2 regions of the Pseudoalteromonas piscicida genome follow, and region 2 is predicted to be linked to the other one. Evidence: predicted binding sites of a transcription regulator. Region 2 holds the regulator's gene; the other holds the start of a gene.
What was found. Region 2 encodes MetJ, which represses methionine synthesis genes. Its sites were predicted from a motif close to TAGACGTCTAGACGTCTA; they were not measured.

Region 1: B1L02_RS11630 (homoserine O-succinyltransferase) is a predicted target of MetJ. The motif match lies at 2,141-2,158, and genes of this name have one in related genera.

The regions. Positions count from the first base shown of each region.
Region 1 is NZ_CP021646.1:2,516,446-2,521,075, forward strand. Features, by position in the region: gene metH (methionine synthase) at 1-53, opposite strand, end outside; gene B1L02_RS24155 (homocysteine S-methyltransferase family protein) at 63-1,142, opposite strand; gene B1L02_RS11630 (homoserine O-succinyltransferase) at 1,132-2,079, opposite strand; gene B1L02_RS11635 (DMT family transporter) at 2,257-3,147, shown strand; gene B1L02_RS11640 (Ig-like domain-containing protein) at 3,193-3,924, opposite strand; gene B1L02_RS11645 (tetratricopeptide repeat protein) at 4,177-4,630, shown strand, end outside.
Region 2 is NZ_CP021646.1:3,395,983-3,400,612, reverse strand. Features, by position in the region: gene B1L02_RS15605 (malic enzyme-like NAD(P)-binding protein) at 552-1,793, shown strand; gene metJ (met regulon transcriptional regulator MetJ) at 1,874-2,194, opposite strand; partial or broken gene metB (cystathionine gamma-synthase) at 2,539-3,758, shown strand; gene metL (bifunctional aspartate kinase/homoserine dehydrogenase II) at 3,763-4,630, shown strand, end outside.

The DNA of each region.
Region 1 (4,630 bases), 880 kb from region 2:
CCCGTTACATTGGTACGTTCACCGACATTGGTAAATACTGCTGTTTGTGTCATGGTGAATTCCTAATTTAAGTTGCACGCTTCAAGGCCAGCCAAGCGCATCCGCACTTCAATATCTGGCAACACTCGTGGCGTGGTATTCGCAAGGCCATTGGCAAAAGCGCGAATATGCTCTGGTGTTGTACCACAACAGCCGCCAACAATATTGATAAATCCTTCGTTACCCCAATCGATAATTTCTTGCGCCATTTCCTCGGCTTCTAAGTCGTATTCACCAAACTCGTTTGGAAGACCCGCATTTGGGTGTACGGAAGTAAAGGTCTCACAAACGCGTGACAGCTCTTCTACATATTGTCTTAATAAATCTGGGCCCAGCGCACAATTGAGCCCTATGGAAATTGGCTTAATATGGCGAATGGAGTTATAAAACGCCTCTGTGGTTTGCCCTGACAGCGTGCGTCCTGAAGCATCGGTGATAGTGCCCGAGATCATAACAGGCAGAGTGACACCCGCTTGCTCAAATGCTTCTTCTACACCGTAAGAGGCGGCTTTGGCGTTGAGCGTATCAAAAATCGTCTCAATCAAAATAAGGTGAGCTCCGCCCTCAATAAGTGCAAGCGTTGACTCGACGTAGGCTGCAACCAATTTATCAAAAGTGATATTGCGAAAGCCTGGGTCATTGACATCTGGAGAAATCGAACAAGTTTTTGACGTCGGACCAAGTACACCCGCCACATAGCGAGGCTTGCTAGGATCTTTGGCGGTAAATTCATCACATACCGCACGTGCAAGCTTCGCCGATTCGAGATTAATCTCTCGGCTTAGGCTTGCCATGTCATAATCTTCCATCGAGATGGTGGTGGCATTAAAAGTATTGGTTTCAATGATATCCGCGCCAGCGGCTAGATAATCACGATGGATCTGTTTGATTATCTCAGGCTGCGTCAAACTTAGCAGATCGTTGTTGCCTTTGATAAGGACATGCCAATCTTTAAAGCGCTCGCCACGATAGTCTTCTTCTTCTAATTTGTGCTTTTGGATCATGGTTCCCATTGCACCATCTAAGATCAGAATCCGTTGCTGCATTGCTTGCTTAAGCTGCTCTGCAATTTGCTCACCGTTTACGGCTACATTATTCGGCATAGTTGTTAGTCCTTACATCTTGGCTAACTAAGTTAATATCATAAGGTGTGGTTTGGTAAACATAGTAATTTAACCAGTTTGAGAATAACAAAAATGCATGGCTTTGCCATGTCTTAGATGGACGTTTGCTGGTGTCATTCTCAGGAAAATAGTTCTCAGGCTGCGGTGCGTTGGCCATTTTTTCACGATCGCGAAGATATTCTTTTTGTAGCGTATCCGCGTCGTATTCAGGATGACCAGTAATATATACTTGGCTACCTGAGTGATTTTTAATTAAGTAAGCGCCCACTTTTTCAGAGCCCGCTAATACCACTAAGTCTTTACACGCGTTAATTTTATCGATGTCGATGTGGCCATAGCGTGAGTGTGGCACCAAAAACTCATCATCAAAACCGCGAGTGAGCGCCCCGTGGTCAAAATAACAGTGGTGCTTAAATACGCCACACAGTTTGTCATTTTTGAGCGCTCGCTTTAAGCCATAATGGTGATACAAACCGGCATGTGCGGCCCAACATGAAAACAGAGTTGAAGTAACATGGTGCTCAGCCCAATCAAAAAACGCCTGTAATTCCTGCCAATACACCACATCGTCATATTCAAGATGCGCCAGCGGCGCGCCGGTGACGATCAAAGCATCATAGTTTTGATCTTTCACATCCGAAAAATAGCGGTAAAACATATCTAGATGCTGCTCTGAGTTTTCAGAGCTGCGGTGTGTATCTAATCGCAACAAATCAACATTCACCTGCAAAGGGGTATTTGCCAGTAATCGGATAAATTGCACCTCAGTCTCCACCTTATTCGGCATCAAGTTTAATATCGCGAGCCGCATTGGGCGGATCTCTTGAGTTGATGCACGACTTTGTGGCATCACGAACACATTTTCATGACGCAATTGGGCAATGGCTGGGAGTTCGTCGGTGACGGTGATTGGCATGCGCTGCTCCAGACTAATCGAATGGCATTATTATGGACAAAAACTAGAAAATTTCAACCTCTAGATGTATGGACGTCTAAATATTTGTGGTAATAATTTGATGCCTTACCTCTCACTGATTATTTCAATTTATGTATACTTGTCACCATATTAATAAACACAAGAAACTTGAGATTTATGATTGGGATTGGGGAAGCCGCAGCGATTGCGGCGGCTGGGGTGTGGGCTGGCTCAACTATACTGTACAAACGATTTAGCCATCATCTTAGTCCATTTGAGTTGAACGTCAGCAAAGGCGTCATCGCTTCTGCTTTGATGATCTTGTGTTTGTTCATCGCAGGTGATGCTATGTACCCGACTTTACTCTCGAGCTGGAGCTGGCTGATAGCCAGTGGGGTACTGGGCATAGCGATTGGTGACAGCGCCTACTTTGCCGCACTTAGAAATATAGGTCCTGCTCGCACTTTGGTTATTGAAAGTCTTGCACCTGCCATCGCGGGGATCTTAAACATTGTGCTCCTTGGTGTTTATCTAAGCGCATCCGCTTGGCTCGGCATTGCAGTGACGACCGTTGGTGTAATGCTGGCGATTAAGCCAAGTAGAAGCCAGCCGGTATTAGACAAAAAACATTATCTCTTGGGAGTCTGCTTTGCACTCACGGCAGCCATTTGCCAAGCTGCGGGTATGGTACTTTCCAAAGGTGCGCTAAATAACGAAAGCATTAGTAGTTTGTGGGCGGCACTTATCCGCTTGGGGTCCGGCACCCTATTTGTGGCCTTTATTGTTGTTTATTTGAAATCACAAAGCCTGTTTAAAGCACTCACACTTAAACAAATCGACGGTAAAAACTGGTTATTCGTTGCAGTGTTTTTTGGCACCTTTATTGGGCTTTGGCTACAGTTGATTTCCGTTAATCATACTGACCCCGCTATCGCACAAACCATCTTTGCAACGGCACCGCTCATGGTGATGACGATTGGACTACTGCGCAGAGAAGCTATTACTAAGTCTATGATGTTTGGAGGCCTAATTGCTTTGGCTGGAGTATTTTTATTGCTGAAAGGATAGCCAATATCACACTTAATACGTGTGAATATTGGCTTGGATGTGGGGTTAATTTGCTACCGAAATAGAAACTGTCGCTGGCGCGCTTGTAATATCGTAAAGGTTGTTACCCTTAATGCGATATTGGAACGAATCCTGACCAATAAACCCAGCTTTAGGTGTATAGGTAATGGAGTAGTCACTGTTCACAGATACTGTACCGTTAGCGGGTGAGCTAAAAATCTCAACACCATAATAATATGGTACGCCACTATCGTTATCTTTAACGTACACATCAACTGATTGATCAGCAAAGGTTTGTGCCGAGTCATCATTCGGATACACATCGTAATTACCACCAAATGCTTGGTCTAAGCTAACTCTGATCTCTCCCCACTCCGATGTTTCTCCAGCAGGATTAACAACGCGAAAAGAAATCGTATCTATCTTTTGGTTACCGTTGTCTTCGCCTGAAAAATAAAGCACCTTACCCTTAAATTTAACCCAACGTCTGTCTAATGTGTTGTATGCAACCGCCTGACCGTACGTAGTGTATGTTTTGTCATAGAAGCCAATTTGATCGTAGCTTTTGCCACTATCCAATTGAATACGCAGGTCACTATTTGGATAACTAGGATCAGTCACGTTGCCATCGGCAAAGATATTAAATTCCTCTTGAATATTTAATCCAGCATTGTACTCAAATATGGCTTTATCAAGCTGAGGAGCTGCACTGACTAATGGTGCAAATAACGCTACACTGACGCTGAGTGACTTTAGCCACATTGTATTTAACTTCATTTCTTATTTCCTTATGAATTGATTTCCAGCCCCTTCAACCGGGCCTTAATTAGTAACAAGACCATACCAAAAAACACATTAAGATAACAACATTAATAAATTACAACTTACTCGTACTGATAACTTTAAACAATAGCTGCTAAATAGTTATAAAATACGCGAAGCCGAAAGCCTGAGATTTATTAAAAGCAAACACGACTTTTTGTTACCACTATATTAATATGTGAAAATATTGTATTTAAATTGATATTTATGCCTTTGCTTACTTTGTTTTTCGCATTACTGTTCGTTACGTTACCAACGTATGGTTCAAACTGCCCAGATAGCAATAACACTAACCTCACAAGCCATATTTTGTCTTGTAAGCAACATCTTGAAACGCTTGAACCCAACGGTGTCCAAGCTTTTGATACACATCTTGAGCTTGTTAGCTTGTATCGTCGAGCGGGTGACATAAAGCTCAGCAATCAAATACTGGATGAGTTGATGGCATGGAAGTTAACCACACTCCAACGCTTTCAGGTGTTAAGACAAAGTGGTATTAATCGTTATCGCCAGCGCAATTATATTCAAGCGCTGGAGAGCTTCCACGAAGCGCAAACCCTTGCGGCTAAGTTGCAACAAAACGAACTCCTGGGTAAATCGGCAAACGATTTAGCTAATGCTTATCAAGCACTCGGAGATTTAGACACCGCCCTTACGTTAT
Region 2 (4,630 bases):
TACTGAACATTTACGAGCTTAAGTTGTGAAAATACTCAAAGCTCATATAGTAATTGATATCAGGTGTTGGTATTTGATGTAAGTTAAATTCACTATGCTGCCGTTAAATGTAGATATCTTGATGCTAAAATCAAGTAAGTTGCAATTTTCTTATTGTTTTTATAGTTAGTGTACATCTGTGCTAATTTTCTGCATTTTGTGCTGGTTTTAGCGTCTTATTTTTTAAGTTTTAGTCATTTTATTTGTGAAATATTTCTTAAAATTGAGCTTATCTTCTCGGAAAAGTATAGAAAATACCGTGCTAGTGGATAGACCTGATTTTACTTGAATAATGAGCAAAACTCGGTATTGTGTGAATACGGTCGATTAACTATATGTCCTATTGACATACCGCGACATCAAAGCACATACGCTTGTTGAGTGGTTGAATGTCGTCGCTCATATAGTTAATCGCACTGTGTGTTGCTGTAACCAGCTAGATAGGTTGCCAACATTCAGAATGCGAACGTTTACCACACTCTCACATTAACTTCGTAGGAAAATATCGCGCCATGACAGATTTTCGTCAACAAGCTCTAGATTATCACGAAAAGCCCGTTCCAGGTAAAATCAGTGTAGAACTCACTAAACCTGCCGAGACCGTAAAAGACTTAGCACTTGCATACAGCCCAGGTGTTGCAGAGCCTGTACGTGAAATTGCGGCTGATCCGGCGAATGCATACCGTTACACGGGTAAAGGAAATATGGTTGCGGTGATCAGTAATGGTACGGCAATTCTTGGCTTGGGTAACTTAGGTCCTTTGGCGTCAAAGCCTGTTATGGAAGGTAAGGCGCTATTATTTAAGCGCTTTGCGGGTCTTGATTCAATCGATATCGAAGTTAAGCACAACACCACAGAAGACTTTATCAATACGGTGGCAAATATCGCTGACACATTTGGCGGCATTAACCTTGAAGATATTAAAGCGCCAGAGTGCTTTGAAATTGAGCGGGCGCTGATCGAACGTTGCGACGTTCCTGTATTCCATGATGATCAGCACGGCACCGCAATTGTAACCGCTGCGGGTATGCTGAATGCGTTGGAAATCCAAGGTAAAGATATTCATGATGCGATTATTGTGTGTCTTGGCGCGGGTGCAGCCGCTATTGCTTGTATGGAATTATTGATCAAGTGTGGCGCTCAACGTGAGCACATCTATATGCTGGACAGAAAAGGCGTGATCCATACTCGCCGTGATGACCTCAATGAATACAAAGAGTTGTTTGCAAACAATACGGATAAGCGCACGTTACAAGACGTGATTGCAGACGCGGACGTATTTGTTGGTGTTTCTGGCCCAGACTTACTTTCTGCTGAAGATCTGAAGCTAATGGCTGACAAGCCCGTGGTATTCGCTTGCTCTAACCCAGATCCTGAGATCAGCCCTGAAGTTGCACACGGTGCACGTAATGATTTGATCATGGCAACTGGCCGCTCGGATTATCCAAACCAAGTAAATAACGTGTTGTGTTTCCCATTTATCTTCCGTGGTGCACTTGATGTACGTGCAACTGCTATCAATGATGAGATGAAGATTGCAGCGGTTGAAGCGATCAGAACGATTGCCAAAGAGCCTGTACCTGCTGAGGTGCTAAAAGCGGCTGACGTGGATAGTCTTGAGTTTGGTCCTGAGTATATTATTCCAAAACCAATGGATCCGCGTTTGTTGCCTCGTATCGCAAAAGCGGTAGCGGTAGCTGCAATTGAATCAGGCGTGGCTCAAATCGAAATGCCTGCTGGATATATGGAATAATACAATTGCTATTATCTAAATGAAAAAAGCCTCGACTGAGGCTTTTTTTGTGTCTGTTTTCCAGAGCGAAAGAGTAGTTATCACTCTTCGTTTATTTCTGGGATCTCCAAACCGCGTTCTTCCATTATTTGTCTTACCTCTAACGGAATACGCTCTGGATTATCTTTTCTCAAGTCTTCATCGCTCGGCAGTGGCTGACCCGTGAATGCGTGTAGAAACGCCTCACATAAAAGCTCACTGTTCGTGGCATGACGTAAGTTATTCACTTGGCGACGTGTACGCTCATCAGTTAGCACTTTGAGTACATTCAGAGGTATGCTCACCGTGATCTTTTTTACTTGCTCTGCTTTCTTACCGTGTTCTGCATATGGGTGAATATACTCACCGTTCCATTTTGCCATAATTGTGTACTTGCCTCAGTTACATCAATGCCAATATGACTGGGTTCTGGTCTACATTATTCATCAACTGCCTGAATACGAGGATAACTTTACGAATTAAAGATAAATCCCAAACTCAAATAGATGAATAAACTAATCCGTCATAGCGAGATAGAAGAATCTCTGCCATAGTTTTCAATAACTCAGTCGTATTAGCAACGCCTAGAGTGGCGAAATTTTATCGGTTTAAAAAAGATAGTCAAATACTAGTTATTTAGCCATTTAGCAGTATAAATGTTTTGACTTCTAGTTTTTGTTGCTCTAACCTTTTAGACGTCTAAACATCCAACTATCTAGGTGACCTTATGAGTCAAGTTAATAAATCGACGGTTGCAGTGCGTCACGGCATAGAAGCTGATAAAGCACATGGGGCAGTCGTGCCACCGCTTTACCTTTCTACCACTTATTCTTTTGCCGATTTTGATACGAAGCGCGACTATGATTATGGCCGCAGTGGTAACTTTAATCGTGATGTGCTTGCACAGGCACTTACCGAACTCGAAGGTGGTGCTCGTGGCATTATTACCGCGACTGGCATGGCTGCCGTCCACCTAGTAACTCAACTGCTTAACCATGACGATACACTGGTTATTCCACACGACTGTTATGGCGGTAGCTATCGCTTGTTTACATCGCTTGCAAAGCGCGGATTACTCAAATTAGCCGTCTTGGATCTCACAAAACCGGAAAGTCTTGCACTGCTGCAGCAGATCAAACCTAAATTAGTTTGGATAGAAACACCAAGTAACCCAATTTTGCGGTTAACGGACATAGAAGCTGTCGTAAACGCGGCGCATGCTGAGGGTGCTTTGGTCGCTGCTGACAACACCTTCTTGTCTCCTGCACTACAAAACCCCATTGCCTTTGGCGTGGATGTCGTGGTGCATTCAACCACTAAGTATATTAATGGTCATTCTGATGTTGTAGGGGGGCGGTGATCGCGCGTACACAGGAATTGGGTGATGAGTTAGCTTGGTGGGCGAATAATATCGGTATTACCGGAGCGCCTTTTGATAGTTACCTTACCCTACGCGGACTGCGCACATTAAACGTTCGTTTACGCCAGCATCAAGAAAATGCTCAGCTGATTGCTGAGTATTTAGAAAAGTCGCCGTATGTTAGCCAAGTGTATTACCCTGGCCTTGAGTCGCACCCTCAACATGAGCTTGCGAAAAAACAACAACTCGGTTTTGGTGGCATGGTGAGTTTTGATATTAAAGGCGATCTGCAAACATCTGCCAAATTCTTAACGTCATTAAAGCAGTTTTCTTTGGCTGAATCTTTAGGTGGAGTCGAGAGCCTCATTTGCCACCCAGCAACGATGACACATGCTGGTATGGAGCCACAGGCTCGTTTGGAAGCAGGAGTGGGTGACACGTTAATTCGTATTTCTGTGGGCATTGAAGATGCACAAGATCTCATTGCAGATCTGGAATCAGGATTTGCATGTATTGATGAAAGTCAGGCGAGTGATGACGCTAAGTCATTCAAATTAACGCCTGCGCATACAGTGGCGTTGTGGTGAGTAAATGGCAAAAGTAGTGCATAAGTTTGGTGGTTCGAGTTTAAGCTCGCCAGAGCGTTATCAGGCAGTTGCCAAGATAATGTTAGAGCAGTGTCAGCTAGGTGACAGTGTGGTAGTTTCTGCTGCTGGAAAAACAACGAATACCTTAGTGAAGTTATGGCAAAGCTTTGAACAGCAAGATGTTCGCGCATTTAATGATGTTTTATTGCAAGTTGAAAATCATCAACGCGAATTAATTGATGCCTTATTTGTGGGTGAACAACACGCTGCGTTACTCAAACAGCTCGTCAATGAGCTGCAGGCAATCGCTTTAGGGCAAGAAGAACAGCATCTCCACTACGCCAGCTTACTGGCACATGGAGAGCTATGGTCGGCTCGTATTTTAGCAAACTACCTGAACTCTCAAGGTATTGAAGCCAAAGCTATCGACGCTCGCACGTTATTCGTGCAACAAGATGGGGTGTTGTTACACGCCCATAATAAAGAAGCGTGCTATCGCGCAATTGATGACCACGCTATCCATATCGTTACTGGTTTTATTGCCACAAATGCACAGGGTGAAACGGTAACTTTAGGCCGAAATGGCAGTGACTATAGCGCAACTTTGCTGGCAAGTTATATTGATGCGACTCAAGTATCAATTTGGACGGATACAACGGGTGTATTCAGCACCGATCCACGTAAAGTCGCTAATGCCATTAAATACACTAAGGTGTGTCGTGGCCAGGCTGAATTACTCGCACGATTAGGTAATCCGGTACTGCATGCAAAAACGCTGTCACCACTTAAGGATACCGATATTAAATTACAAGTGCGCAGCAGCTTTGATGCCGATGCGCTTGGCACTGAGATAGTAAAGGCGGGCTATAGCA